DNA from 3 places in the Nocardioides nitrophenolicus genome. Region 3 is predicted to be linked to each of the others. Evidence: riboswitches for the same ligand, from Rfam matches in the RefSeq annotation. Region 3 holds a riboswitch; each other region holds the start of a gene.

What was found. A riboswitch is a leader RNA that binds a small molecule or an ion and turns the genes downstream of it on or off. The one in region 3 is predicted to bind cobalamin.
Region 1: linked by a shared signal. The riboswitch ahead of JOD66_RS13255 (ABC transporter substrate-binding protein) and the one ahead of cobN (cobaltochelatase subunit CobN) in region 3 are both predicted to bind cobalamin.
Region 2: linked by a shared signal. The riboswitch ahead of JOD66_RS09990 (ABC transporter substrate-binding protein) and the one ahead of cobN (cobaltochelatase subunit CobN) in region 3 are both predicted to bind cobalamin.

Annotation. Positions count from the first base shown of each region.
Region 1 covers NZ_JAFBBY010000001.1:2,722,333-2,732,238, forward strand. Annotated here, with positions in the region: gene JOD66_RS13235 (hypothetical protein) at 1-494, shown strand, start outside; gene JOD66_RS29500 ((2Fe-2S) ferredoxin domain-containing protein) at 491-1,120, opposite strand; gene JOD66_RS13245 (ABC transporter ATP-binding protein) at 1,117-1,893, opposite strand; gene JOD66_RS13250 (FecCD family ABC transporter permease) at 1,890-2,960, opposite strand; gene JOD66_RS13255 (ABC transporter substrate-binding protein) at 2,960-3,964, opposite strand; cobalamin riboswitch at 4,022-4,226, opposite strand; cobalamin riboswitch at 4,328-4,544, shown strand; gene JOD66_RS13260 (ribonucleoside-diphosphate reductase subunit alpha) at 4,662-7,052, shown strand; gene JOD66_RS13265 (ribonucleotide-diphosphate reductase subunit beta) at 7,049-8,080, shown strand; gene JOD66_RS13270 (superoxide dismutase) at 8,202-8,822, shown strand; gene JOD66_RS13275 (DUF418 domain-containing protein) at 8,924-9,906, shown strand, end outside.
Region 2 covers NZ_JAFBBY010000001.1:2,027,873-2,037,778, reverse strand. Annotated here, with positions in the region: gene JOD66_RS10000 (FecCD family ABC transporter permease) at 1-312, opposite strand, end outside; gene JOD66_RS09995 (class I SAM-dependent methyltransferase) at 309-1,097, opposite strand; gene JOD66_RS09990 (ABC transporter substrate-binding protein) at 1,094-2,134, opposite strand; cobalamin riboswitch at 2,202-2,386, opposite strand; gene JOD66_RS09985 (PadR family transcriptional regulator) at 2,422-3,051, opposite strand; gene JOD66_RS29055 (AAA family ATPase) at 3,065-5,842, opposite strand; gene JOD66_RS09975 (hypothetical protein) at 5,925-6,500, shown strand; gene JOD66_RS09970 (acyl-CoA dehydrogenase family protein) at 6,587-7,732, shown strand; gene JOD66_RS09965 (IclR family transcriptional regulator) at 7,831-8,595, opposite strand; gene JOD66_RS09960 (NAD(P)/FAD-dependent oxidoreductase) at 8,652-9,632, opposite strand; gene fdxA (ferredoxin) at 9,629-9,906, opposite strand, start outside.
Region 3 covers NZ_JAFBBY010000001.1:5,036,057-5,045,962, forward strand. Annotated here, with positions in the region: gene JOD66_RS24225 (AMP-binding protein) at 1-681, shown strand, start outside; gene JOD66_RS24230 (peroxiredoxin) at 690-1,178, shown strand; tRNA gene JOD66_RS24235 (tRNA-Val) at 1,401-1,472, shown strand; gene JOD66_RS24240 (hypothetical protein) at 1,526-2,152, shown strand; gene JOD66_RS24245 (hypothetical protein) at 2,307-2,723, shown strand; gene JOD66_RS24250 (serine/threonine-protein kinase) at 2,726-3,604, shown strand; gene JOD66_RS24255 (response regulator transcription factor) at 3,616-4,290, opposite strand; gene JOD66_RS24260 (sensor histidine kinase) at 4,275-5,798, opposite strand; gene JOD66_RS28765 (hypothetical protein) at 5,731-6,129, opposite strand; gene JOD66_RS24265 (AMP-binding protein) at 6,291-7,844, shown strand; gene JOD66_RS24270 (hypothetical protein) at 7,811-8,359, opposite strand; cobalamin riboswitch at 8,376-8,495, shown strand; gene cobN (cobaltochelatase subunit CobN) at 8,531-9,906, shown strand, end outside.

The DNA of each region.
Region 1 (9,906 bases), 2.3 Mb from region 3:
CCCGGCTCACCGCGCCGGTGATGTGGCTGTGGATCTTCGGCGCGTTCGCCGAGGTGGTCGCGTTCGAGCTCGTGCTGCGCGCCGTCGACGCGACCTGGGCGGACGTCGTGCGGATCCCGCTGTTCGTGGTCGGGGTGTGGGGCGCGTTCTGGATGCTGGGCATGGCCGCCTCGTTCTCGGTACGCCGGCACCTGGTGCTCGCCGACCGGCTGGTGATCCGCAACGGGCCGCGGCTCCGGGTCGACGTGCCGCTGGCGTCGGTGACGGCGGTGCGCGGGGTGGAGCATGAGTTCGAGGGCCTGGTGCGCTCGGTGCACGAGGCCGACGGGCTGCTCCTGGTCGGCCCCGGCAACCGCACCAACGTCGAGCTCGCCCTCGCCGGGCCGACCGCCCTGGTCACCCACGACGGCGAGCGGGTCGTCGAGCGGGTCGGGTTCTGGGTCGACGAGCCGCGCGAGGTGACCCGGCTGCTGGCCGGCCTCGGCGCGTCCTAGGGTCGCGCGCGCGGCAGCCGGTCCGGGAGCGGCAGCCCGCCGACCAGGTGGTCGGCGACGATCGCGCGCGCCCGGTCCGGGTCGACGCCGCCGTACCAGCTGTCGTCGGGGTGGACGACGACCACCGGCGCCTGGTTGCAGGGGAACAGGCAGCCGGTCTGGGTGACCAGGACGTCGTCGTCGCCGAGGCCGCGGGCCCGCAGCTCGGCGTCGAGTGCGGCGGACGTGGCGGCCGAGCCGCGGGCCGAGCAGCGCGGTCCGCGGCACACCAGGACCTGGTGGGCGTGCCCGGGCACGTCCTCCCAGGCGGGCGACCTCAGCGGTGCCTCCTCGCCGGTGACGGCCCGGCCGCCGACCAGCACCTCGACCTCGGGGCGGGCCCGCCGCCAGTGCCCGGCGACCCGGCGCAGCCAGGACCGGGCCGTCGGCGCGCCCAGCCCGAGCCCGACCAGCTCGACCTGCCGTACGCCGAGCCCGGCGAGCCGGTCCAGCTCGTCGGTCACGCTCGGAGAGCCCGCCTGCAGGAAGGCGAGCGACGCCCCGGTGGCCGCGGCGACCTCGGCCAGCTCCGCGGCGTACCGTCCGGCGTCGACGCCCAGCGGGACCAGCACCACCGCGCGGCTCACCGGGCCGCCCGGGGGTCGTGCCACACGACGTGCAGCCGGCCGGAGTGGTCGTGGCGCCAGACGGTCGCCTCGACGCCGTAGACGTCGCGGACCAGGTCCGCGGTCAGCACCTCGTCGGGCGAGCCCGCCGCGACCACCCGGCCCGCCCGCAGCACGACGAGCCGGTCGCAGAAGGCGGCGGCCAGGTCGAGGTCGTGCAGCGCGGCGACCGTGGTCCGGCCGAGGGCGCGGACCGTGGCCAGCAGGTCGAGCTGGTGGGCCAGGTCGAGGTGGTTGGTCGGCTCGTCGAGCATGAGGACGTCGGGCTCCTGGCTGAGCGCCCGGGCCAGCTGCACGCGTTGCCGCTCGCCGCCGGACAGGGTGCTCCAGTCCTGGTCGGCGAGGTGGTCGACGCCGCTGCGCCGCATCGCCTCGGCGACCTCGCCGGCGCCCTCGTCGCGCGCCGCGGGCCAGCGGCCGCGGTGCGGGATCCGGCCCAGCTCGACGACCTGGCGCGCGGTGAGCGGCAGCGAGGTCGACGTGTGCTGCTCCAGGACGGCGATCCGCCGCGCGCGCACCCGGGCGGGCAGGCGGTGCACGTCGTCGTCCCCGAGCCGGACCGTGCCGGAGGCCGGCCGGCGCAGCCCGGACATCACGTGCAGCAGCGTGGTCTTGCCCGAGCCGTTGGGGCCGAGCAGGCCGGTGATGGTGCCGGCCGGGCAGTCGAGCGTGATGTCGTGGACGATCGTGCGGCTGCGCACGCCCCAGGTGACGCCCTCGGCGTGGATCCTCATCGCGCCCTCGACTCGCGCCGCAGCAGGTAGGCGAACAGCGGCGCCCCGAGCACCGCGGTCACCACGCCGATCGGGATCTCCTGGCCGTCGACCAGCGAGCGGGCGACGGTGTCGGCCCAGATCATGAGCACCGCGCCGGCCAGTGCGCTCAGCGGCAGCAGCCGCCGGTGCAGCGGCCCGCACACCAGCCGGACGACGTGCGGCACGACGAGCCCGACGAACCCGATCGCCCCGGTGTAGGCGACCAGGCACGCGGTGAGCAGCGCGGTGCCGATCAGCAGCACCCAGCGGGTGCGCCGGATCGAGACGCCGAGCGAGGCCGCCGAGGAGTCCCCGAACGCGAAGGCGTCGAGGTCGGCGGCGTACAGCAGGATCGCGACGAGGGCGACGAGCGTGACGGCGACGAGCACCCCGGCGCTGTGCCAGCGCACGCCGGCGAGTGAGCCCATGGTCCAGGCCAGCACCCGCCGGGCGGCGTCGTGGTCGCCGGCCATGATCACCACGAACGAGGTGAATGCCGCGCACATCTGACCGACCGCGACGCCGGCGAGCACGGTGCGGGCCGGGGGCAGCTCGCCGGAGCGCCCGGTCGCGAGGAGGAGCACCAGGGCAAGGGCGGCCAGGGCGCTGACGAAGGCTGCCGTACCGACCAGGGCGCTGCCGGCCAGCCCGGCGACGCTGACGCCGAGCACGATCACCGTCACCGCGCCGACGGTCGCGCCGCCGGAGATGCCGAGCAGGTAGGGATCCGCCAGGTCGTTGCGGGTCAGCGACTGCAGCACCGCGCCGGCCAGCGCCAGCCCGGCGCCGGTGGCCGCGGCGCCCACCACGCGGGGCATCCGGAGCTGCCAGACGATGCGGTCGTCGATGAGGGTCACGCCGTCGACCGGCAGGCCGATCCGGCGCAGCACCACGTCGACCACGTCGCCGGCGGGCACGTGCACCGAGCCGATCCCCACCGCCACCACGACGGTGGCGACGAGGGCGACGGTGAGCGCGGCGCCCGCGACGAGGCCCGTTCCCGACCGGGTGCGCGCCGGCCGGGACGGCCGGGCCGCCTGCAGCATCAGCCCAGCGGGGGCAGGTCGGCGAGCTGGGCGCCGACGGAGACGGCTCCGTCGGCCAGCCGCACGCCGGGCGTGGACTCCGAGAACGGGATCACGACGTATCGCTTCGCCTTGACCGCGCGCAGGTTCTTGAGCACCGGGTCCTTCTCGAGCATCGCGATCTTGTCGTCGGCCGTGGACCAGCTCGCGTCGGCCAGCACGATCACGTCGGGGTCGGACTTGACGACCCGCTCCCAGCTCACGTCGGCCCAGCCGCCCTCGACGTCGCCGAAGACGTTGGTCGCGCCCACGGCGTCGAGGATCAGCTGCGGGCCGCCCTCGCCGGCACCGGCGAACGCGGTCTTGTCGCCGGAGTCGAACCAGAAGACGTCCAGGCCGTCGCCCGGCTTGTCCGCGGCGAGGGTGTCGAGCTGACCCTGCTGCTCCCTCTCCAGCGCGTCGGCGCGCTCGGGGACGCCGAAGACGTCGGCGACGATCTCGATCTCGTCCCACACCGAGTCGAACGAGACGTCGGCGCTGGGCTTGTTCTCGCCGCAGCCGAAGAGCGAGAGGAACGAGCCGATGCCGAGCTTGGTCAGCTCGTCCTGGGCGCCGGCGTTGTCGGCGTCGAAGGCGCTGGCGTACGACGCGTAGACGAAGTCCGGCTTCGCGGCGAGCAGGGTCTCGTTGTCGGGGTACTCCTTGGCGAGCACCTTCACCTCGTCGTACGCCGGCTGCCACTTCTGCGGCACCGCGTCGTCGAGGTACGCCGTGCCGGCCATCCGGTCGGACAGGTCGAGCGCGAGCATGACCTCGGTCGCGCCCTGGTTCATGGTCACCGCGCGCTCAGGCGGCGCGGTGATGGTCGAGGTGAAGCCGCAGCTGCTGGCCTTCACCGGGAAGCCGGTCGTGGTGGCAGGGCCCTTGTCCTCGGCCTCGGGAGCGCCGGCGCACCCGGCGAGGAGGAGCGGCAGGGCGGCCAGGGCAGGCAGGAAGCGGGTACGACGGAACGACGTCACGGTCACTCTTTTCGGGTCCGAGGCTCTTGCGCGAAGCCTGTGGTGCGGGTGTGTCGCGGACCCTCGAGATCCACGGCCAGCAGGTCTTCGGACTCGGGATCGACCGGACGGAGCGCCTTCCCGGAGTCGGTCAGCCGAGTGTCTGCTGCCCGCCACCAGTGGCGTGTTGCCCCGCCCGTCACCCTCACCGCTGCGCGTCAGTCCCGGACTCTCACCGGGTTCCCTGACTCACGTTGCTTCGTGAGCACGACTGGCGATGCGGACGCTAGCACGCGCCGCCCGGGCGCTCTTGGTGGGATATCTCACCTCCGGGGCACCCGACACGCCGACACCAGATCTAGGTCCCACGGATCTGAGCAACCACTACATATGGTGGTTCTCGTAGCTGGTTCCTCGCCCCACCCAGGGGCGCGGAGGCAAGAGGGAACCCGGTGGAAGTCCGGGACTGCCCCGCAGCGGTGAGTGGGAACGACCGCCGTCACACAGCACTGGGTCGCGACGTGCGACCTGGGAAGCGACGGCCAGTAGGACTCCTTTCGAGGAGACGCCCGCGAGTCCGAAGACCTGCCAGCGCACCGCGCCCGCCGGGTGCGGTGGTCCGAGGCCTCGTGGGAAGGCCGACGGCTGAGCAGGCGCCTGCCGACGACGGGGCGCCTCCCCTGCTGTCGTCCCCTCGCGAGCCAGACTCCGAGGGGAGAAGCCAGTGACCGTCACCGAGTCACCCACCCGCACCACCATGACGGTGCGCAAGCGCAACGGCGAGACCGAGAGCGTCGACGTCACCAAGATCGTCCGCGCCGTCGACCGGGTCAGTGCCGACCTGCCCGACGTCGACCCGATGCGGGTCGCCACGCGCACCATCAGCGGCCTGTACGACGGCGCGACCACCGCCGAGCTCGACCGGCTCTCGATCCAGACCGCGGCCGAGCTGATCGGCGAGGAGCCGGCGTACTCGCGACTGGCGGCCCGGCTGCTCGCCGGGTACGTCGACAAGGAGGTCCGCAACCAGGGCGTGGCCTCGTTCAGCCAGTCCGTCGCGCTGGGCCACGCCGAGGGCGTGATCGGCGACGAGACCGCCGCCTTCGTCAAGGACAACGCCCGCAAGCTCGACTTCGCGATCGACGAGGACGCCGACCGCCGCTTCGAGTACTTCGGCCTGCGCACGGTCTACGACCGCTACCTGCTGCGGCACCCGACGACCCGGCTGGTGCTGGAGACGCCGCAGTACTTCCTGCTGCGCGTGGCCTGCGGCCTGTCCCGCACCCCGCAGGAGGCGATCGGCTTCTACCGGCTGATGTCGAGCCTGGCCTACCTGCCGAGCAGCCCGACGCTCTTCAACTCCGGCACCCGGCACACCCAGATGTCGTCGTGCTACCTCGTCGACAGCCCGCGCGACGAGCTCGACTCGATCTACGCGCGCTACCTCCAGGTCGCCCAGCTCTCGAAGTTCGCCGGCGGGATCGGCATCGGCTTCTCCCGGGTCCGCTCGCGCGGCGCGCTGATCCGCGGCACCAACGGCCAGTCCAACGGGATCGTGCCGTTCCTGCGCACGCTGGACGCCTCGGTCGCCGCGGTCAACCAGGGCGGGCGCCGCAAGGGCGCGGCATGCGTCTACCTGGAGCCGTGGCACCCCGACGTCGAGGAGTTCCTCGAGCTGCGCGACAACACCGGCGAGGACGCCCGGCGGACCCACAACCTCAACCTGGCGCACTGGATCCCCGACGAGTTCATGCGCCGGGTCGAGGCCGACGAGACGTGGTCGCTCATCGACCCGAACGAGGCGCCGGAGCTGCCGGACCTGTGGGGCACCGCGTTCGACGAGGCCTACCGCCGGATCGAGGCCGAGGGCCGGTACGTGCGTCAGGTCAAGGCCCGCGACCTCTACGCCAAGATGATGCGCACCCTCGCCCAGACCGGCAACGGCTGGATGACCTTCAAGGACGCCGCCAACCGGTTCTGCAACCAGACCACCGACACCCCGGGGCCGCGGCAGCCGGTCGTGCACCTGTCGAACCTGTGCACCGAGATCATCGAGGTCTCCTCCGACGGCGAGACCGCCGTGTGCAACCTCGGCTCGGTCAACCTCGGCCAGCACCTGCTCGCCGGCGGGGTCGGTGGGGTCGGTGGTGCCGATCTCGACTGGGACAAGCTCCGCGCGACCGTGCGCACCGCTGTGCCCTTCCTCGACCGGGTCATCGACATCAACTACTACCCGAGCCCCGAGGCGGCGGCCTCCAACCCGCGCTGGCGGCCGGTCGGCTTGGGCCTGATGGGGCTGCAGGACGTCTTCTTCGCGCTCGGCCTGCCGTTCGACTCCCCGGAGGCCCGCGCGCTGTCGACCCGGATCTCGGAGGAGATCTACCTGACCGCGCTCGAGGTCTCCTGCGAGCTCGCCGCCGTCCACGGCGCACACCCGGCGTACGACGCCACGCGGGCCGCCCGCGGCGACCTGCACCCCGACCTGTGGGGCGCCACCGTCACCCAGCCCGAGCGCTGGGCCGCGCTCAAGGAGCGCGTCGCCGAGCACGGCCTGCGCAACTCGCTGCTCATCGCGATCGCGCCGACGGCGACGATCGCCTCGATCGCCGGCTGCTACGAGTGCATCGAGCCGCAGGTCTCCAACCTGTTCAAGCGCGAGACGCTGTCGGGGGAGTTCCTCCAGGTGAACTCCGCGCTCGTCCGCGAGCTCAAGGCGCGCGGCCTGTGGACCGCCGAGGTCCGCGAGGAGATCAAGCGCGCCGAGGGCTCGATCCAGGGGATCGCGGCGATCCCGGCCGACGTACGGCTGCTCTACCGCACCGCCTGGGAGCTCCCGCAGAAGGCGCTTGTCGAGATGGCCGCCGAGCGCCAGGGCTTCATCGACCAGTCGCAGTCGCTCAACCTCTTCATGGCCGCACCGACGATCGGCAAGCTGTCGTCGATGTACGCCTTCGCCTGGAAGAGCGGGCTGAAGACGACGTACTACCTGCGCTCGCGACCCGCCTCGCGCATCCAGCAGGCGACCGTCGCCGTGCTGCCCACCCCCACGACCGCCGACGAGGAAGCGATCGCCTGCTCCCTCGAGAACCCCGAGAGCTGCGAGGCCTGCCAGTGACCGCCACCGACCACACCGCCACCACCAGCCGGATGCTGCTCGACCCGGGGATGAACCTCACCCTGCGGCCGATGCGCTACCCGCACTTCTACGAGCGCTACCGCGACGCCATCAAGAACACCTGGACCGTCGAGGAGGTCGACCTCCACTCCGACCTCAAGGACCTGAGCCGGCTCACCGACGCCGAGCGGCACCTGGTCTCGCGGCTGGTGGCCTTCTTCGCGACCGGCGACACGATCGTGGCGAACAACCTGGTGCTCAACCTCTACCAGCACATCAACTCCCCGGAGGGGCGGCTCTACCTGAGCCGGCAGCTCTTCGAGGAGGCCGTGCACGTGCAGTTCTACCTGACCCTGCTCGACACCTACGTGCCCGACGAGACCGAGCGGCACGAGGCGTTCGCGGCGGTCGACAACATCCCGTCGATCAAGCACAAGGCGGACTTCTGCTTCACGTGGATCGACAAGGTCTTCGAGCTCGACCGGCTCGAGACCCGCGAGCACCGGCGGGCGTTCCTGCTCAACCTGATCTGCTTCGCGGCGGTGATCGAGGGGCTGTTCTTCTACGGGGCCTTCGCGTACGTGTACTTCCTGCGCTCGCGCGGGCTGCTCAACGGCCTCGCCTCGGGGACCAACTGGGTGTTCCGCGACGAGTCGATGCACATGGCGTTCGCCTTCGACGTCGTGGACACGGTGCGCGAGGAGGAGCCGGACCTCTTCGACGACGAGATGGCCGCCGAGATCCGGCAGATGCTCATCGAGGGCGTGGACGCCGAGGCCCAGTTCGCCGACGACCTACTCGGCCAGGGAGTGGCCGGACTGTCGACCGCCGACATGCGCGCCTACCTGGAGCACGTCGCCGACCGGCGGATGCAGCGGCTGGGCCTGGAGCCCATCTACGGATCGGCCAACCCGCTGGCGTTCATGGAGCTGCAGGACGTGCAGGAGCTGTCGAACTTCTTCGAGCGCCGGGTCTCGGCGTACCAGGTCGGGGTGAGTGGCTCGGTCGGGTTCGACGAGGACTTCTGATTCGGGTTGCGGGCCGTCCCCACCCTCGGTACCCGCCGAGCAATGGTGGGGACGACCCGCGAGGGCAGCATTTCCCTGGACCATTGTTGCAAATCAGTTGCAATAGCGAAAGGCTGGCGACATGTCCGTCTACGCGCTTCCCGACCTCCCCTACGACTATGCCGCCCTCGAGCCCTACCTCTCGGGCGAGATCATGGAACTGCATCACAGCAAGCACCACAACGCCTATGTCACCGGCGTCAACACCGCCGTCGAGCAGCTCGCCGCGGCCCGCGAGCAGGAGTCCTTCGGCAGCCTCTCGACGCTGGAGAAGAACCTCGCCTTCCACCTCGGCGGCCATGTCAACCACTCGGTGTTCTGGCCGAACATGTCGCCCGACGGCGGGGACAAGCCGACCGGCGAGCTGGCGCAGGCGATCGACGAGCACTTCGGGAGCTTCGACAGGTTCCGTGCCCACTTCCAGGCCAACGCGCTCGGCGTCCAGGGCTCGGGCTGGTCCGTGCTGACCTGGGACGTGCTGGCCCAGCGGCCGTACGTCATCCAGCACTTCGACCACCAGGGCAACGTCCCGATCTGCATGGTCCCGCTGCTGATGCTCGACATGTGGGAGCACACCTACTACCTGCAGTACCGCAACGACAAGGCCACCTTCGTCCAACAGTGGTGGCACATCGTGAACTGGGCCGACGTCGAGCGCCGGTTCGAGGCAGCCCGCTCGCAGACGCCCGGCCTGATCGGCTGAGCGTCGCGGTCGGTCGGCGGCCCGACCAAAGGAGGGGGTGGCGCCGACCGCGGTCCGATGTGCCCGGGCGGCCGCGCGGCTTGACTGACCGGGTGAGCTCGATGACCAGCGCCGGTCCGGTCGCCCTGGGGGCGCGGGCGCTGGGACCGGACCTGGCCCGCGGCTGCATGCTGCTGTTCATCGCGCTGGCCAACTCCCACTACTTCCTGACCGGCGACGCGGTCCGCGGCGGCTTCCCGGTGGCCGGCTCGGCGCTCGACCACGCGGTGACCTGGGTGATCGCGACCTTCGTGGACGGCCGGGCGTTCCCGATGTTCGGCTTCCTGTTCGGGTACGGCGTGGCCCACCTCGTGCGCCGCCAGGTCGAGGCCGGTGCCCCGCCGCGAGCGGTACGCCGCCTGCTGTGGCGGCGCGCCGGCGTCCTGGTCGCGGTGGGCGTGGTCGACGCGATGCTCCTCTTCGTCGGCGACATCCTGGCGATGTACGGCGTGCTGCTGCTCGTCGGTGCGTGGGCGGTGCGCTGGTCGGACCGCTGGCTGCTGGTCGTCGCCGGGCTGCTCTTCGCGCTGAACGCCCTTCCGTCGGCGGACTCGTCCTCGGTGAGCACGGACCCGCCGGACGTCTCGATGCTGCCGCCGGACCTCGCCACCCAGCTGGCCGAGCGCCCGGTCGTGGTCGCCTTCATCGCCCTGCTCGGGCCGATCGGGTTCGCCTGCCCCTACCTGCTCGGGCTGTGGGCCGGGCGACGCCGGGTGCTCGAGCAGCCGGAGCGCTATCGCGGTCTGCTCGTCTCGGTCGCCGCCGTCGGCGTCGGCGTCGCGGTGCTCGGCGCGCAGCCGGTCGCGCTCATGCTGGCCGGGGTCACGGCGGTGCCGTCGGCCGGCGTGCTCGAGCTGGTCGGACCGCTGCACGACGCGGCGGGCGTGCTCGGCGGACTGGGGTACGCGGCCCTGATCACCCTCGCCGCCCGCCGGCTCGAAGGCGTGGTCGAGGGACGCCGGGGCCGGGTGATCGACGCCCTCGCCGCGACCGGGCAACGCTCGATGACCTGCTACCTGGTGCAGTCGGTGGTGTGGGCGGTCGT
Region 2 (9,906 bases), 3.0 Mb from region 3:
CGAAGAGATCCCGAGGACGAAGGGGTCGGCCAGGGGGTTGCGCAGCAGGGACTGCAGCACCGCGCCGCACACCGCCAGCCCCGCGCCGCAGGCCGCCGCGAGGATGCTGCGCGGCAGGCGCAGCTCCCACACGATCGCCGCCCGCAGGCGGGAGAGCTCCGCCGGCGGACCGCCGAGATGCTCGCGCACGACGGCGAGCACCTCGCCCACCGACAGGTCGGCGGGCCCCACGATCGTCGCCGTCGCCACCGAGAGCAGCACCAGGGCGGTGCCGACGACGACCGCGGTCGCCAGCCGGAGCCGGGAGGTCAAGCCACCCCGTAGACGACGAAGTCGTCGAAGAGCTGCCACACCGTGCCGTGCTCGGCGAACCCGGCCTGCGCCAGCGCCGCGAGCCGGAAGCCGACACCGGTCGCCTCCGGCGCCGGCCGGTCCGCGAAGCGCCGGTCGCGCTCGGCGACCAGCTCGGCGTACCCGGCGCGGGCGGACAGCTCCGACCACCAGGTGTCCCACGGCTCGGCGCCCCGGTCGAACGCCGCCTCCTGGGTACGCCGGTCGTGCTCGGCCGCCCAGGAGCGCAGCCGCGGCTGCCGGTGGTCGTAGCGGAAGTGGTCGCCGTCGAGCAGGACGCCGTCGTCGGCGAGCAGGTCGCGGGCGTCGCGGTAGGCCGCGACCAGCTGGGCGGGCGAGAGCCAGTGCAGCGCCGTCGTCGAGACGACGCCCGCGACCGGCTCGTCCCCGACGTGCGCCCGCAGGCGCTCGACCCAGCCGTCGGCGGTGAGGTCGTCGTCCACGAAGGCCACCCGGTCGCCGTACCGCTCGCCGGCCTCACGGGCCAGCGCCAGCAGCGCCGGGTCGTGGTCGACGCCGAGCACCCGCGCCCGGGGGAAGCGCTCCAGCACCCGGAACGAAAGCGAGCCGGGCCCGCACGCCAGGTCGACCACGACGGCCGGCTCGCCGCCGCACTGCAGGTCGAGGACGTCGAGCATCGCGGCGAAGCGGCCCTCGCGCTCGGCGATGTACGCCGCCTGCTGCCGGTCCCAGCGCTCGAGCAGGTCGGCGCTGCTCACCCCGGTCACCCCGGTCACCCCGGTCACCCCGCCAGCCCCAGGTCGCGCAGGCCGGCGGCGAGCTGCTCGATGCCGTCGACGTTGCGGATCGACGGGTCCATCGTGGTGCCGTCGAGAATGATGTAGCGCCTCTCCTTGACCGCGGTCAGCCGACGGGCGACCGGGTCGGACTCGAGGAAGTCGATCTTCGCCCGGGCGCTGTCGCCGTCGCCGCCGCGGCCCAGGTCGGCGAGCACGAGCACCGTCGGGTCGCGCTCGAGCAGGCTCTCCCAGCCGATCTCGGGCCAGTACTGGTCGGAGTCCTCGAACGCGTTGGTGGCCCCGACCGCACGGGTCATCAGGCCGGGTGCGCCGCAGCAGCCCGCGATGTAGGGGGTCTTCGTGGCGGCGTACCACCACGCGAAGGTGATCTCGCCCGTGCCCGCGGCCTGCTGGGCCGGCTGGGCCGCCTCGGCGCGGCGCCTCAGGTCGGCGACCAGCTCCGCGCCCCTGTCGGGCACGCCGAACAGCCGCGCGATGTCGGTGATCTCGGCGTACTGGTCGTCGAGGGTGAGCCGGTGCTGGACCTCGGCCTCCTGCCCGGCGCACTCGCTCGGCGACTGGTACGTCGGCACGCCGAGCTCGGTGAACCGCCCGCGGTCGGCGATGCCCTCGTCGGTGAAGGTGTAGTCGAAGGTGGTGTAGAGGAGGTCCGGGTCGCGGTCGAGCACCGACTCGAAGGACGGGAACTCCGCCGCGAACGGCTCCACCTTCGCCCGCTCGGCCTCGAGCGCGGGCAGCACGCTGTCGTCGCTGATGGCGTAGCCGGCCATCCGGTCGCCGAGGCCGAGCGCGAGGAGCAGCTCGAGCGCGGGCTGGTTGACGGCCACGGCCCGCTCGATCGGCGCGGTCACGGTCACGTCGACGTCACAGTTGGCGAGCCCGACCGGGTAGCCGGCGTCGGAGGTCGGTGGCGCGGCCGCGCCCGGGTCGTCGGCGTCGGTGGAGCCGCAGCCGGTCAGCGCGCCGAGCAGCAGGACGCCGCTCAGGAGCAGGGCGGAGGAGGAACGGGTGGGGTGGCGCATACGGGTCTCACCGTCGTGGTCCGCAAGCCCGGGTCGCGGGGCCTGTCCATCGGGTTCGCGCGGTCCGGTCGGTCCGCGGAAGCCAGCAGGTCTTCGGACTCGGGATCCATCGGACGGGGCGCCTTCCCAGACCGGGGTCCAGTGGCTGGCTACTGCCTGCTCCGCCCGTCACCCTCACCGCTGCGCGTCAGCTCCGGACTCTCACCGGATTCCCTGGCCACTGGTGGCTTGACTGGCGTTCGGAGCCTAGCAGCGCCCGCCGCGCCGGTGGTCGGTGGCGGTCGGGCTCAGCCGCCGAGGAGCGCCCGGTACCGCTCGCGGTCGGCGTTCATCTGCCAGCCCGGGTCGTCCGCGGGCGGCGTCCAGGTCGTCGCGTCGAGCGCGAGTCGGCCCGCCTCGAGCTCCTCGATGGTCTCGCGCAGCCAGGCCAGCTCGGCCACCGCGAGATCGAGCCACATCACCACGCCGCGCAGGGCGTGCGGCGGGGCGTCGCCGGGCTCGGGCGGGGTGGCGAGCCGGGCGACCAGCTGCTCCAGGGCGACCCGTCGGCGTACCAGGGACCGCAGCGCGTTCTCGGGCGGGACGAGCGGAAGCAGTCCGAAGGCCGCGCTGAACGCCTTGCGGTCGACGACGCTGACCTCCTCGAGGCCGGCGGTCACCAGGCGCTCGAGCTCGGTGCGCCCGGTCGCCGTCGACTCGTAGACCGCAACCTCCCGGCCGCCGTCGTCGAGGTCGTGGCGCACCAGGAAGCCCTGCTTGGTCAACGTGGCCAGGCCGTTGTAGATCGAGCCCGGGTTGAGGTGGGCCCAGTCGTCGACGCTCCACGACAGCAGCTCACGGCGGATCTGGTAGCCGTTGACCGGCTCGAAGAGCGCGACCGCGCCCAGGAGCAGCATCCGGGTGTCGTGGGCGGCCATGGTCCCCAGTCTCCTACGCGTCCGCGGCGAGCCGGGCGGCGAGACCGTCGCGTCCCACGCCGAGCTTGCGGTAGGCGCGCGAGAGGTGCACCTCGACGGTCTTGGTGCTGAGGAACAGCCGCTGGGCGATGTCGCGGTTGCGCAGCCCGGTGGCGGCCAGCTCGACGACCCGTCGCTCGGCCGAGGTGAGCGCCGCGACGCCGGTCGTCTCGATCCGCCCGGCCCGGCCGCCGGCCAGGGCGAGCTCGGTGGTGGCCCGCTCGGCGAGGCCGGCCGCGCCGAGACGGTGCGCCAGCTCGCGGCCGATCCGGAGCTGCTCGCGGCCCTCGACCCGCCGTCCGGTACGACGCAGCGCGGCGCCCAGCGCGACTCGCGAGCGGGCCTCCTGGAGCCGGGCCTGCGACCCGGTGAGTACCTCGACCGACCGCTCCAGCTGGGCGATCCCGTCGTCCGCGGCGACCTCGCCGACGGTCCGCAGCGCCTGGCCGAGCATGCTCGCCGCTGCCTTGCGCTCCGCGACGGCCAGCTCGGTGGCCGCGAGCTCTCGCGCCTCGTCGACCCTGCCCAGCGCCCACAGGCTCTCCACCGCGGCGACCCGCCAGCCGCACCAGGTGGGCGAGTCCATGTCGAGCTCGATCAGCCGCTCGCTGCACAGCCTCAGCGAGGCCAGCGCGCCCTCGTGGTCGCCGGTCGCGGCGCGGACCAGGCCGCGGGAGCGGAGCAGGTGGATCCCCGTGGCGTTGTTGGGGTCGGTGGCCACCTCGTCGGGAATCTGCTCGATGGTGGCGACCGCCTCGGCGAGCCGGCCCTGCCCGAGCAGTGCCTCCGCCAGGCCGGCGGCGGCCATCAGCCGGACCAGCTGACCGCCGGCGACGACCTCGGCGTGGCGCAGCGCCTCGGCGAAGTCGGTGCCGCTGTCGTCGAGGCGGCCGGCCCACAGGTGGGCCCAGCCGCGGGTCACGGAGGCGGCGGCATACAGCGGGACCGAGCCCTCGCGGGCGGCGAGCTCGAGACCCTGTGCGCAGAGCTCGGCCGCCTCGTCGTACGCCCCGGAGCAGGCCAGGTGGATCCGTGCGAGCGACCAGGCGAACGGGCTGGCGAGCTGCTCGGGCGTCGCCCCGTCGCCGATCGCGCGTCGGGCCAGGGCGCCGGCCTCGGCTATCGGCGCGAGGGTCGCGTTGGCGACCGAGGCCTGGTGGATGAGGAGCAGCCGTTCGCCGGGGGTGGCGCCGGCGAGCTCGCCGTGCGCGGCGAGCCGGGTGCGGGCGTCCTCGAAGCAGCCGGGCACGGAGATCTCGGCCGCGACCAGCGCGGCCTCGACGAGGAGGGTCAGGTCGCCGTGTTCCGGTCCGAGGTCCGCCAGCGCGGCCTCGAGGATGGGGACGGATCGTTCGTAGAACCCGCCCACGTGGTACGCCGCGGAGAGCCCCAGCGCGCAGTGCGCCCGCAGCACGGGGTCGCTCACGCCGCGGCCCGCGCGCTCCAAGGTGGCCACCGACGCGGGGTCGCCGGCGTGCAGCTCCGCGGTGCCGAGCTCGACCAGCAGGGCCGGGAGGTCGGCGGCGGGCGGCGGCTCGGCCACCGCGCGGCGGAGCAGGTCGACCGCCGCCTGGGGTGCGCCGTCGGCCAGGGCCGCCCGGGCGGCGGTGCGCAGCAGGTCCGCCGCCCACGGGTCCCCGACGCCCTCGGCCTCGAGCAGGTGTCCCGCCGCGGGATGCAGTCCGTCGGGTTCGGCGGCGAGCGCCCGGGCGGCGCGCCGGTGCAGGTCGTCGCGGGTGGCGGCGCCGGTCGCGGCGGTGACCGCGCCACGCAGCAAGGCGTGCCGGAACCCGAGCAATCGCTCGGTCGCGAACAGCCCCGCGTCCCGCAGCCGGTCAGCCGCGATGCCCGCCTTCTCGGGGGACAGGTCCGCGAGGTCGGCGGCGATCCGCAGCGGCGCCGAGTCGAGGACGGCGACCGCGCGGGCGAGCGCTTGCTCGGTCGTGCCGAGCGCCGTGAGCCGTTGCACGACCGTGTCCACGACGGCCAGCGGAACCAGCGACCGGACGTCCGTCGTACCGAGCAGGTCGGCGAGCGCGGTGACCAGGAAGGGGTTGCCGCCGGTCACGTCGGCGCAGGCCGCAGCCATCTCGTCACTCAGCTCGGCGTGGCCCAGGTCGGCGAGGCAGGACCGCACGCCGGCCACGCTGAGCGGCGCCAGGTCGAGCCGGCCGGACCCGGCGACGAGCGCCGCCAGCGCCGGGCTGCGCCGCTCGGGGAGGATGTCGCGGGCCGCGACGACGAGCAGCACCGGCAGCTCGCCCGCCCGGCTCAGCAGATGCTGGCAGAACACGAGCGAGGCCTCGTCGGCCCAGTGCGCGTCGTCGACCGCGAGCACGAGCGGGCCGTCGGCGGCGAGCCCGTCGAGCAGCCAGTACAGGCTGTTGAGCATCACCGACGGATCGGCGACCGGCTCACCGCGGTGCAGCACCAGGTCCACCGCGGCCCGGGCCGCGCCGTGGGCGATGCCGTCGAGGCCGTCGATCGCGGCCGGGTCGAGGTCGGCCAGGGCCCGGCCGAACAGCTGCCGGACGACGCCGTACGGCGCATGGGTCTCGAGCTCGCCGGCCGCCGCCCGCAGCAGCCGCAGGTCACCGGCCCCGGCCAGGACCGAGTCCAGCAGCGTCGTCTTCCCGACGCCCGCGGGCCCGAGCAGGCAGAGCGCGCCCCCTGACCCGGCGCGCAGCCGGTCGAGCGCGGCGCCGGCCTGGGCGAGGCTCGCCTCCCTTTCGACGAGTCGACCGCTGGGCACGGAGGAAGCGTAGTGCGGTCCGCATGAGGATTGGGGTGCTCCCCTGACGCGGACGGTGGCCGAGCCGTGGCTGGATGGGGACGTGATCTCCGTCCTCGGCCGCTCTGCCGCGATCCTGCTCCTGGTCCTCGCGACCGCCGCCTGCTCCTCCGACGACGGGAAGGACGACCAGAAGGCAGCGCCGGCACCCGCCTCCGCGACCGGCTCGCCGGACCCGATGACGGAGACGACCCCCGCCTCGCCGACGCCGAGCACCGTGGCGGCCGACCCGGCCGCCCGGCTCGACTTCGCGGTCGTCGAGACCGCCACCGCCGACCTGACCAGCGACAACCCGTCGTGCGCGATCACGAAGTGGAGCCCCAACGAGACCGGTGTCGACGGACAGGTCGACTTCCGCCAGTTCGACTGCTACGGCGACCAGGACGGCGTCGACATCGGCCTCCCGGCGCTGCTGCAGACGATCATCTGGGTCGAGATGCCCTCGGCCGAGGAGGCCCGCGCCTACGCCCAGGACAACCTCTACGACGACAACCAGGCCCTGGTGGCCGGCCCGACGGCCCTCGTCGTCAACGGCCTGTGGGGCCAGCAGGGCACCGACCTGTACGCCGAGGTGCAGGCCGCCTGCGGCTGCGGCGAGCTGATCTCCGCCGCCCCCTGACCGTGCCCGGAGCCCAATCCGGGAGCGGGCTTTCTTGTGCCCGAGGACAACGACCCGCCAAGTGACCCGCGAGTAGAGTCGCGGCCATGAAGCGTGAGATCTACGACGAGGACCACGAGGCATTCCGCGCATCCGTCAAGGAGTTCGTGGACCGCTCGGTGCTGCCCCACGCGGAGGAGCACATCAAGGCCAAGGCGCTGCCGCGCGAGTTCTGGCTCGAGGCCGGCAAGCAGGGCCTGCTCGGCCTGTGCATCCCCGAGGAGTACGGCGGCGCCGACGCCGGCGACTACCGGTTCAACGCCGTGCTCCAGGAGGAGCTCGCCAAGGCCGGTGCGGCGTACCCCACCTGTCACGGCATCCACGCCGACATCACCGCGCCGTACATCGTCGAGCTCGGCACCGAGGAGCAGAAGCAGCGCTGGCTCCCCGGCGTCGCGTCCGGCGAGATCCTGCTCGGCATCGGCATGACCGAGCCGTCGGGCGGCTCCGACCTGGCCGCGCTCAAGACCACCGCGGTGCGCGACGGCGACTCGTGGATCATCAACGGCTCGAAGACCTTCATCACCAACGGCTACTCCGGCGACCTGTTCGTCACCGCCGTGCGCACCGACCCCGAGAAGGGACCCAAGGGCATCACCCTGTTCGGCATCGAGGCCACCATGGAGGGCTTCTCGCGCGGCCGGAAGCTCGACAAGGTCGGCATGGAGGAGTCCGACACCGCCGAGCTGTTCTTCGAGAACGTCCGGGTCACCGACGCCGAGATCATCGGCGAGCTCAACATGGGCTTCATCCACATGATGCAGAAGCTCCCGCAGGAGCGGCTCGGCTGCGCGGTCGCCAACATCGCGCACGCCAAGCAGATCCTCCTCGAGACGATCGACTACGCCAAGGAGCGCCAGGCCTTCGGCGCTCCGATCGGCACCTTCCAGCACAACAAGTTCCTGCTCGCCGACCTCGTCACCCGGATCGAGGCGGCCGAGGCGTACATCGACAAGTGCGTCCTCAACCACTCCCAGGGCACGCTCACGGCGATCGACGCGGCGAAGGCGAAGTGGTTCTCCTCGCAGGTGCAGTCGGAGGTGCTCGACCACTGCGTGCAGCTGCACGGTGGCTACGGGTTCATGAACGAGTACCGGGTCGCCCGGGCCTGGCGCGACGCCCGGGTCACCAAGATCTGGGCCGGGTCGAACGAGATCATGAAGGAGCTGATCGGGCGCGACCTGGGGTTGTGAGCTGGGGCGCAGGAATCGCCGGTCGACCGGCGATTCCTGCACTTGTCGGCCGTTGCAACGCCCGACAAGCGCAAGAAACGCCCGTCAAGTACGCCGAGTCAGTGCCCGCCGAGCCCCTCGGACAGCGCCCGGGTGGTGCGGACCAGCGCCTGCGCCATCGCACTGTCCACGTCGGCCGACACGGTGACGGCGGTGCCGACGATGGCCATCGCCGCCACGATCGTGTCGCCCTCGAAGATCGGCGCCGCGATGGTGCGTACGCCGTTGATGTCGGGGGAGTTCAGCGACAGGCCGTGCTCGCGGATCGTGTCGAACTCGGCGGCCAGGTCGGGGGAGCGGCGCAGGATCGTCTTGAGCCCGGGGACCTGCTCGGGCGGCAGGAAGGCGCAGAACACCCGGCCCTGCGCGGACTCGGTGAGGTCGAGGCGGGCGCCGGAGCGCACGCCGATCCGGATGATGTGGTCGGTGTTGTCGACCGAGCGGACCACGGTGGCGGTCTCGCCGTCCCACACGGAGAGGACGACGGTCTCGTCGACCTCGTGGAGCAGCGACTCCATGTAGGGCTCGGCCGCAGCGACGATCGGCAGGCCGGCGCGGGCCGACGCGGCGAGGGTCAGCACCTGGGGGCCGAGGGAGTAGAGAGCAGTGCGCTCGTCGTACCGGAGCAGGTGGGCGGCCCGCAGCGCCTTGGTGTAGCGGTGGGCCGTGGCCTTGCTGGTGCCGAGCGACGCGGTGATCTCGTTGAGGCTCAGGTAGGGCTTGGCGACCGTGAAGGAGCCGAGCACGACCGCGGCACGCTCCACCGTCTGGATGGTGGGCGCGGTCTCGTTCGACTCGGCCTTCGGGCTCTTGCTGGTGCTCATGTGACCTCGGATTCGGGGCGCGGGCTCGACGGAGTATCGCACGGGTGCGGGCCAGGTCAGAGGTCTGACGAGTGTCCGGGCGTGAGCGCCGATCCGGGCCGGACCAGCGCCGTGATGTGGTTCACGGCGAGGGCGGCCTCGCCGAAGCCGATCGAGATCAGCTTGACCTTGCCGTCGTAGTGGGCCAGGTCGCCGGCCGCGAAGACCCGCTGCCGGTTGGTCCGCATGGTCCGGTCGACGAGGATGTGGCGGCGATGCTGCTCGAGCCCCCACCCGTCGATCGGGCCGAGGTCGGCGATGAAGCCGAGCGCCGCGACGACAGCCTGCACCTCGAGCGTACGACGATCGCCTGCGGTGCTCTCGACGACCACCTCCTCGACGGCCTCGGCGCCGGACACCTTCGCGACCTCGTACGGCGTCAGCACCTCGACCGTGGACGCGGCGAGCTGTGCCACGCTGCGCTCGTGCGCACGGAACTGCGGTCGACGGTGGACGAGCGTCACGCTGCGCGCGATCGGCTCCAGGCCCAGCGCCCAGTCCAGGGCGGAGTCGCCGCCGCCGACGACGAGCACGTCCTGGCCGGCGAGCTCGGCGAGCCGGGGCACGAAGTAGCGCAGCCCGCGGTCGAGGTACTCCGAGCCGACGGGCAGCTCGCGCGGGGTGAAGCTGCCGATGCCGGCGGTGATGAGCACCGCGCCCGCGCGAATGGTGTCGCCGGTGTCGGTGCGGACCTCGACGCCGTCCTCGTGCTCCTCGAGGCCGACCGCGGTGCGGCCGAGCAGCAGCAGCGGGTCGGCCGAGCGGGCCTGCTCGTGCAGTGCGTCGACCAGCTCCTGGCCGCGGACGGCCGGAAACCCGGCGACGTCGTAGAGCGCCTTCTCCGGGTAGAGCGCGGCCACCTGGCCGCCGACCTCGGGCAGCGCGTCGAGCAGCGCGACCCGCAGGTCGCGGAAGCCGGCGTAGTAGGTGGCGTAGAGGCCGGTCGGCCCGGCGCCGACGACGAGCAGGTCGACGTCGTACGTCGTCGCGCCGCTCATGCGACGTCGGGGTGGTCGGCGCCGGTGCGACCCACCTTGCGGGCGCCGCCGGGCGAGCCGAGGTCGGTGAAGAACTCCGCGTTGATCCGCTCGTAGTCCTTGCGGTCCTCGGGCAGGTCCTCGTGGTGGTAGATCGAGATCTGGGGGCAGACCGGCTCGCAGCGCCCGCACTCCACGCACTCGTCGGGCTGGATGTAGAGCATCCGGTCGCCCTCGTAGATGCAGTCGACGGGACACTCCTCCACGCACGACCGGTCCATCACGTCGAGACAGG
Region 3 (9,906 bases):
TCCGGCTCCGCCCTGCCCGGTGACCTGCCGACGCAGTGGATGGACCGCTTCGGCGACAACCTGTACTCCATCTACGGCTCCACCGAGGTCGCCTGGGCCTCGATCGCCTCCCCCCAGGACCTGCGCGAGGCGCCGGGCTGCGCCGGCCGGCTGCCCCACCAGACCGTCGTCCGGATCCTCGACGCCGACGGCCGCGAGGTGCCGGTCGGGGAGTCGGGCCGGATCTTCGTCGGCAACAGCCTCCAGATCGAGGGCTACACCGGTGGCGGCGGCAAGGAGATGGTCGACGGGCTGATGTCGTCCGGCGACGTCGGGCGCTTCGACGCCGAGGGCCGGCTCTACGTCGAGGGCCGCGACGACGAGATGATCGTCTCCGGCGGCGAGAACGTCTTCCCCAAGGAGGTCGAGGACTGCCTGGCGACCCACGAACGGGTGGCCGAGGTCGCCGCGATCGGCGTCGAGGACCCCGACTTCGGCAAGCGGCTGCGCGCCTTCGTGGTGCGCGTCCCCGACACCGAGCCGGTCTCCGCCGACGAGCTCAAGGACCTGGTCAAGCAGAACCTGGCCCGGTTCAAGGTGCCGCGCGAGATCGTCTTCCTCGACGAGCTGCCGCGCAATGCGACCGGCAAGGTGCTCAAGCGCGAGCTTGCCGCCCTGGACCCGTCCGAGTCGTCCGAGTGAGGCCCGACGTGGCCGGACCGCCCAGCGCCGCGACCGGCATCGAGGTCGGCGGGCTCGCCCCCGACTTCACGCTGCGCGACCAGTTCGGCCAGGACATCACCCTGTCGTCGTACCGCGGCGTGAAGGCGGTCGCGCTGGTCTTCTACCCGTTCGCGTTCAGCGGCGTGTGCAGCGGCGAGATGCACGGCATCCGCACCCGGCTCGACGAGTTCCTCACCTTCGACACCGAGGTGCTCGCGATCTCCTGCGACCCGGTCTACGCGCTGCGCGCGTTCAGCGACGCCGACGGGCTCAACTTCGGGCTGCTCAGCGACTTCTGGCCGCACGGCGAGGTGGCGCGGGCCTACGGCGTGTTCGACGAGCGTGGGGGGAGCGCCGAGCGGTCGTCGTACGTCATCGACCGGACCGGCCGCCTCACCTGGGCGGTGCACAACCCCAAGCCCGCCGCCCGGAGCGCCGATGACCTGTTGGAAGCACTCCGCGCGGCCGCGGAGTAGCCAGTTCGGGCCGTGGTTGTAGTCACTTCGGGTCATTTTTCAACCAATTCGCCGCGATCCGTTGGCCAGACCGGAATGGCCCGCTACTGTTCTACTCGTTGAACCGCTGGTGACCCGAGACGCCAGCGGTTCAGCTCATTTTTGCCCCGGCGTCCCGCGCGCGACGCTCGGGCTGTCGTTTCGGTCCTGAAGGCCTGCTTCGGTACGCTGGCCCGGCTTCCGGGGCGTATAGCTCAGCGGTAGAGCCCCTCGCTTACAACGAGGTGGTCGGGGGTTCGATCCCCTCTGCGCCCACCGGCTCCCAAATTCTGGTGACCTGTCGTCGACAGCTGTGCCAGGGTGGCGCCATGTCGTCGCGGATGTCGCGGGCCGTGCCCGCCCTGTTGCTGTCGCTCCTCCTCCCTGCGGCCACGGTCGCGCTGGCGGCGCCGGCGCACGCCGACCGGTGGACCTACGACGACGCGGCGGGCGACGTGACGCACATGGCCGTGACCGAGACCTCGCTGTCGGTGGAGACCGCGCCGGAGCAGGCGAACGGCGACATCACCCAGGTGGTGGTCGACCACGGCCGCAAGCGGGTGACCATCCTGGTACGCACGCGGACCGCGATCACCGGTGCGTTCGGCGCGTCCGTCGACCTGCGGACCCGAGGGCACTACTTCGTGCTCACCTGGATGCGGGCGCCCGGCGTGGGCGGCGTGGAGCTGATGGACTTCAAGGCCAAGAAGGAGAAGGACATGGTCGTCAAGTGCCCCGGCCTCAAGCGCAAGCTGGTCGCCGAGCGCACCACCCTCCGGCTCTCGGTCCCGCGCTCCTGCCTCGACGACCCACGTTGGGTCCGCGTGGGGGTGTCGCTGTCGACCTTCGGCATGTTCACCGGCCAGTCGTACGACGACGACGGGCTGCGCACCGGCATGACCCTCGCCGGGACGGTCGGGGTCGAGACCGGCAGGTCGCCGAAGATCAGGCGCTGACCGCTCGACCCGCCCGCGTCGAACTCGAGGGTCGAGCTCGAGGGCGCGCGCCTTCATGAGAACCCTCTCACCGGCGGCTCATGCCTGCCTCACTCCCGCTCGGGAGAGTGCTGACGTCGGCGAGGACGTCGACGCCACCGAGCGAGGAGGAACCATGAAGAAGCCCCTGATGGTCGCGGTCAGCACCCTGGCCGGCGTGACGGCGGTCGGCGTGGCCGCCGGCGTGCTGGCCTGGCCGGCGCAGGCGAGCGACGGCGGCGGCCAGCTGGCGTTCAAGCGCGAGCAGGACACCGCCGACGTCGTCCTGGTCACCGAGGACGACGACTCCGACGGCGACGACCTGCGGGCCCGGGCCGGGGACGACGACACCCGCGCCGGCACCCACACCCGGACCCGGACCGGAGCGGGCGACGACCGGACCCGCACCCGGACCGGGGCGCGCAGCGGACGCGACCACAGCCGGACCGGCCGGGCGGTGCGGGACTGGACCAACGACGGTCCGGGCCCGAAGGTGCGGGACTGGACCAGCAACCACACCAACGACAACACCCGGCACAACACCCGCGGCTGACCATGAGCACCCCGCTGTCGTCCTGGGACTTCGCCGAGGGGGACGCGATCACCCCCGAGCTGACCGCGCTGCGGCCGCTCGGGGGTGGCTCGGCGTACCAGGCATATCTGGCCTTCGACGAGATCACCTACGGCCCGGTCGTGGTCAAGGTGGTGCGTCCCGCGGAGGTCGACGACGAGCACACCCGTGCCGGGCTGGTGCGCGAGGCGACCGCGCTCGACGTCGCGCACCACCCGGTGACCGTCCGCGGCCTGCGGTACGACGCCGACGGGCCCCGGCCCCATCTCGTGCTCGAGCACGTGGAGGGGCCCAGCCTGGCCCGGCTGATCCGGCGGTACCGGCGGCTCGCGCCACAGCAGTACCTGCCGCTCGCGGTCGACCTCGCGTCCGCGCTGCACTTCTTCCGGCACGCCGACGTGTGCCACCTCGACCTCAAGCCCAGCAACGTGATCATGGGCTCGCCGGCGCGGCTGATCGACTTCTCGGTGGCCCGGCAGGCGGCCCACGCCGCCGAGATCACCGGGCACGTCGGCACCGACGCCTACCTGGCGCCGGAGCAGGCGGCGCCCGGTGGCGCGTACGGCGTGCCCGGGTACGCGAGCGACCTCTGGGGACTGGGGACGACCCTGTTCCACGCGATCGCGGGCCGCCGGCCGTTCCGCGACGGCGATCCCGACGCCGCCGAGCCCGCCGACCGGTTCCCGCAGCTGCTCGACGCGCCGGCGGAGCTCCCGGACGACGTACCGCCGAGCGTGGCGAAGCTCGTGCATGCGCTGCTGGAGCCCGACCCGGCGGACCGGCCGCTGCCCCGCGAGGTCGCCGACGCGCTGGAGCCGGAGCTGGCCGCGCTGCCCGCGCCCCGGCTGCACTGGAAGGGCTGAGCGGACCTCGCTCAGCGCTCGAGCCGGTAGCCCATGCCGCGGACGGTGGTGATGGCGGCGGCGCCGAGCTTGCGGCGCAGGTAGCCCACGTAGACGTCGACCACGTTGGACCCGGGGTCGAAGTCGAGTCCCCAGACGTGGTCGAGGAGCTGCTCGCGGGAGAGCACCTGACCCGCGTGGCGCAGGAAGATCTCGGCGAGGGCGAACTCGCGGGCCGACAGCTCGACCTCGCGGCCCGACACGGTGGCGCGGCGGGTGCGCAGGTCGAGCACGATGCCGGCGGCGCTCAGGGCGTCGGGCCCGCCGTCACCGGACGGCGCGGCGCCGGCCTGTCGCAGCCGCAGGCGGACCCGGGCGTTGAGCTCGGCGAATCGGAACGGCTTGGCCATGTAGTCGTCCGCGCCGCCGTCGAGCGCGCTCACCGTGTCGGTGACCGAGTCTCGGGCGGTGAGCACGATGACCGGGACCCGCGAGCCCTGGGAGCGCAGCTGGTCGAGCAGCTCGAAGCCGTCGAGGCCGGGCAGCCCGATGTCGAGGACGACGAGGTCCACGTCACCGGCCAGGGCGTGGTCGAGACCGGCGTGGCCATCGGCTGCGACGGTGGTGCGGTGGCCCTCGGCGCGCAGGCCCTTGGCGACGAAGGAGGCGATCCGCTCCTCGTCCTCGACGATCAGGATGTGGGCCACGTCAGCACCTGGGTCCGCTCGGCGTCGGGACTCACCGGGCCGCGGGGAACCGGCAGCACCGCGGGGAGGTCGATCACGAACCGGGCGCCGGGACCGGTGCCCGACCGGTCGACGTACGCCGTGCCGCCGTGGGCCTGGGCGATCGCACTCACGATGGACAGGCCGAGGCCGAAGCCCTCGTCGCCCTCGGGGACGGCGGCGCGGCCGAAGCGGCCGAAGATCCGGTCCTCGTCGCCGGGCGCGACGCCTGCTCCGTCGTCGTGCACCCAGCAGCGCAGGGTCGGGCCGACCAGCGCCGCGCCGATCGCGATCCGGCCGCCGGGAGCGGTGTGCTTGACGGCGTTGTCGGCGAGGGCGAGCAGCGCCTGGGTGATGCGTTGGCCGTCGAGGACCAGCTCGGCCGGCAGCTCGGGGGATGCCTCCAGCCGCCAGCGCCGCTCGCCGAGCGCGCTGGCCTTGGTGAGCACCGTCGCGAGCAGCGCGGCCGGGTCGGTGGCGCCCGGAGCGAGGAAGTCGGGCCGGTCGCTCTTGGCGAGCACGATCAGGTCGCCGACCAGTCGCGACATCCGGTCGACCTCGTCGAGGAGCAGGGCCCGGGTCTCGGCGACCTCCTGCGGGTTGGCGGGGTCGAGCAGCTCGAGATGCCCGCGCAGCACGGTGAGCGGCGTGCGCAGCTCGTGGCCGGCGTCGTCGAGGAACTGCCGCTGTCCGGCGAAGGCGTCCTCGAGCCGGTCCAGCATCCCGTTGACGGTGCGGGTGAGCGCGGTGATGTCGTCGTTGCCGCGCTCGGGCAGCCGGCGGGACAGGTCGGTCGCGGTGATCGTGTCGGCGGTGAGGTGCAGCGTGCGGAGCGGGCGGAGCAGGCGGCCCGACACCCAGGCCGCGGCGGCGGTGACCAGGGCGGCGGACAGCAGCGCGACCAGGGTGTAGGTGCGCATCGTCTGGCCGAGCTCGGCGCGGTCCTCGGCGAGATAGGTGACCACGAGCAGCGCCCCGCGCTGGCTGCCCTGGGAGACGGGCTGCGCGGTGATCCGCACCTCGCCGCGGTCGGTGTCGAGATAGGTCGTGCCGCCGTCGGCGACCAGCGGCGCGACCGCCTCCTGGAAGGCCGGCTCGTCGACCAGCGGGTCCTCGGGGAACTGCACCAGACGGCCGTCGCCGACCCAGCCGACCAGCAGCTCGTCGTCGTCGGGGACGTTGCGGCGCAGGAATCCCTCGAGCAGGTCGCGGATGGTGGCGAAGTCGCCGGTGCGCTGCAGCGCCACGAACTCGTCGAGCTCCTGCTCGACCTCGCTCTGCAGGGTCTCGGTCAAGGCCCGGCTCTCGACCCAGTAGACGATCAGGCCCGCGCCGGCGAGGGCGACGGTGACCAGCAGCGCGACCGTCGCCGTGATCCGGGTCCGGACGGACAGCCCGGACCGTGCGGGGCCGGTGCGTGGCTCAGTCGTCGTCATCGTGCCCGCGGTCGTCCCGGTCGTCCCGGTCCTCCCGGCGGTCGTCGCGGTCATCGCCGTGCCGGTCGTCGCGGTCGTCGCGGTCGTCGTCGCGGCCGCGGCGGTCGTCGTCATCGTCATCGTCGTCGAGGTCCGGCTGCGGCGTGATCACCTCGGTGCGCGGCGTGACCGGCTCGCTCGGCGGGCTGGCCGGGGAGGTCGGGGAGGTCGGGGTGGGCTCGGTGGCCGGCGTGGTGGGCGAGCTCCCGGCCGGCGCCGGACCGAGGTCGACGGGGGTGCGGGCGGGCGGCTCGTCGGCGCCCGCGCGCACCACCGCGCCCGCGGTGAAGCCGGCCAGCACCATCAGCGCCGCGACCGGCAGCAGGATCTTCCACGCACGACTCATGACCGCATCATCCTGCCCGATCGTGGGCGGTTCGTGAGAGCCGGATGAGAGGACTCTCATCCGGTGGGTGCCCTCTTTCGGAGGCAGCGCGGGACGGGCTCTCGGGCCTAGGGTGGTGGGTGTCACATCCGTGACGCGTGCCCGAGCCCAGGAGGCCCCGCGTGTTCGTCCCGTTCAGCGTCAACGACTTCCTCGACCGCGCCGTCCAGGTGTACGGCGAGCGGGTGGGTGTCGTCGACGAGCCGACCCAGCCCGCGCCCAGCCAGGGCGAGCTGACCTACGCCCGGATCGGCGAGCTGGCCCGGCGCCAGGCCGCCCGGCTCGACGAGCTCGGCATCGGCGTCGGCGAGCGGGTCGCGGTCGTCAGCCACAACAGCAGCCGGCTGCTGACGTCCTTCTTCGGCGTGAGCGGCTGGGGCCGGGTGCTGGTGCCGGTGAACTTCCGGCTCAGCCCCGACGAGGTGCAGTACATCGTCGACCACTCGGGTGCCCGGGTGCTCTACGTCGACCCCGAGCTCGAGGAGTCGCTGGCCGGCGTGACGTGCGAGCAGAAGTACCTGCTCGGCGACGACGACGCGCTCTACGCCCCCGAGGGCGCCGAGCCCAAGGCGTGGGACCACGACGAGGGCGCGACCGCCACCATCAACTACACCTCCGGCACCACCGCCCGGCCCAAGGGCGTGCAGATCACCCACCGCAACATCTGGGTGAACGCGGTGACCTTCGGCCTGCACGCCGGCATCAGCGACCGCGACGTCTACCTCCACACGCTGCCGCAGTTCCACGCCAACGGCTGGGGGATGCCGTTCGCGATGACCGGCGTCGGCGCCCGTCACATCATCCTGCGCAAGGTCGACGGCGCCGAGATCCTGCGCCGGGTCCGCGACCACGGGGTCACCGTGATGTGCGCGGCGCCGGCGGTCGCGGCCGCGGTGCTGGAGGCCGCGCAGACCTGGGAGGGCGAGATCCCCGGGCGCGACAAGGTGCGGATCATCATGGCCGGCGCCCCGCCGCCGACCAAGACCGTCATCCGGGTCCAGGAGGAGCTGGGCTGGGAGTTCATCCAGATCTACGGCCTCACCGAGACCTCGCCGCTGCTGACCATCAACCGCACCCGCGCCGAGTGGGACGACCTCTCGGCCGAGGAGCGCGCCACCCGGCTCACCCGCGCCGGGGCGCCGGCGATCGGCGTACGGCTGGCGATCGACGAGTCGGAGGAGGGAGCCGGCGAGGTGCTGGCCCGCTCGAACGTGATCCTCGAGGGCTACTGGGAGCAGCCCGAGGAGTCGGCCGCGGCGCTGAAGGACGGCTGGTTCCACACCGGAGACGGCGGCTACCTCGGCGACGACGGCTACCTCACCATCGCCGACCGCAAGAAGGACGTGATCATCACCGGCGGCGAGAACGTCACCTCGATCGAGGTCGAGGACACCCTGTTCTCGCACCCGGCCGTCGCCGAGGTCGCGGTGATCGGCGTACCGAGCGAGAAGTGGGGCGAGACGATCAAGGCGCTCGTCGTACTGACCCCCGACACGAGCGCCGGCCTCGAGATGGAGGCCGAGCTGATCCGCTGGTGCAAGGACCGGCTGGCCGGCTACAAGGCGCCGACGTCGGTGGAGTTCCGCGACGAGCTGGCCCGGACCGCGACCGGCAAGCTGCAGAAGTTCAAGCTCCGCGCGCCCTACTGGGAGGGGCTGACCCGCCAGGTGAACTGATCGGCCGGGACGAGCGTGGCGGCCCATCCCGCGGCCTGCCACGAGGTCGCCGTCGCCTCTGCCCAGGCCGGGTCCGCCGACGCGACGACGTCGACCTCGGTGGCGACCGCGTCCGGCCGCGCCGCCGGTACGCCGAGCGGCCGGCCGCTGATCGGGTCGGTGAAGTCGGGGCCGCCGTCGACGCAGGTCACCCGGCGCAGGCCGATCCCGAGGCGGCGCTGGTGCTGGGCCAGGCTCAGCGCGGCGATGCCGGCCTCGCCGTACCCGACGACGGTGAGGTGGTCCGGCGGGTGCACGGCCGAGCCGCGGGCGTAGCGGATCGAGCGGAGCAGGTCGCGCCCGTCCTCCCAGGTCGGTACGACGACCCGCACCCCGCCGCGGGTCGCGATCCGGCTCGCCAGGGCGCCGACGGCGTCGGCGTCGGTGCGGACCGCGGGGTGCCACAGCAGGAGGGTGTCCAGGTTGGGGTGGCCGTGCACGGCCACGGGAATGCCGGGCGCCTGCTGATCCTGCATGGGACCACCGTAGGCTGAGCTCCCACAGGTCCGCGGCCCAGGAACCCGGTGTGAGACCGGGGCGGTTCCGCCACTGTGACCCCGACGCCCTCGTGGCGGCGGGCAGCCAGACACTGGCCGCGGACACACCTACCGATGAGGGGCGAGAACCCCGAGGAGGCCTTGAGCGTCATGGCGCGCATCGCACTGCTGTCCACGTCCGACACCGACCTGCTGTCCGCGCGGGCGAGCGGGGCCGACTACGGGTGGGCCAACCCGAACCGTTCGACCCTCGACGGCCTCGTCGCGCTGGCCGAGGGGAGCGACCTGGTCGTCGTCCGGCTGCTCGGCTCCCCCCAGCAGTACGACGGCGAGCTGGCCGCGCTGCGGGCCACCGGGCGTCCGCTGGTGGTGCTCGGCGGCGAGCAGACACCGAGCGCGGAGCTGATGGAGACCTCGACGGTCCCGGTCGGGCTCGCGGCCGAGGCGCACCGCTACCTGGCCGAGGGCGGCCCGCGGAACCTGGCCCAGCTGCACGCCTTCCTCTCCGACACGGTGCTGCTCACCGGTGAGGGCTTCGAGGCCCCGGAGGTGATCCCGGCCTGGGGCCTGGTCGAGCGGCCTGGTGCGATAGTCCCTGCTCAAAAGCACCGAGATGCCCCGAGAACCGGTGCTTTTGAGCAGGGACTATCGCGGGTGGGCGTCCTCTTCTACCGCGCCCACCAGGCCAGCGGGAACACCGCCTTCGTCCACGCCCTGTGCGACGCGATCGACGCGACCGGGTCGGCCGTGGGGGTGCCGATCTTCGCCGGCTCGCTGCGGGCCGCGCCCGACGAGCTGTTCACCGCGCTCGGTGAGCTCGACGCGCTGGTCGTCACCGTGCTCGCCGCGGGCGGCAGCGTCCCGGCCGGCGCGAGCGCGGGCGGCGACGACGAGACCTGGGACGTGGAGCGGATCGCCGCGCTCGACATCCCCGTGCTGCAGGGCCTGTGCCTGACCAGCAGCCGGGCCGAGTGGGACGCCTCCGACGACGGCGTCTCGCCGCTCGACTACGCCAACCAGGTGGCGATCCCCGAGTTCGACGGGCGGATCAGCACCGCGCCCTTTTCGTTCAAGGAGCTCGACGACGCGGGCCTGCCGTCGTACGTCGCCGACCCGGAGCGCGCCGCCCGGGTGGCCGGGCTCGCGGTGAACTACGCGCGGCTGCGGCGGGTGCCGAACGCCGAGAAGCGGATCGCGCTCATGCTCAGCGCCTACCCCACCAAGCACTCCCGGATCGGCAACGCGGTCGGCCTCGACACGCCCGTCTCGGCGGTGCGGCTGCTGCGCCGGTTGCGCGACGCCGGGTACGACGTCGGCGACGGCTTCGGCGTCCTCGATCTCGAGGACGACACCGAGGCCGGCGACACCCTGATCCACGCGCTCATCGCGGCCGGCGGCCAGGACGAGGAGTGGCTGACCTCCGGCCAGCTCACCGACGCGCACGTGCGGATCACCAAGGCCGAGTACGACGCCTGGACCGCAGACCTGCCCGCCGACCTGCGCGGCGACATGGTCGAGGCGTGGGG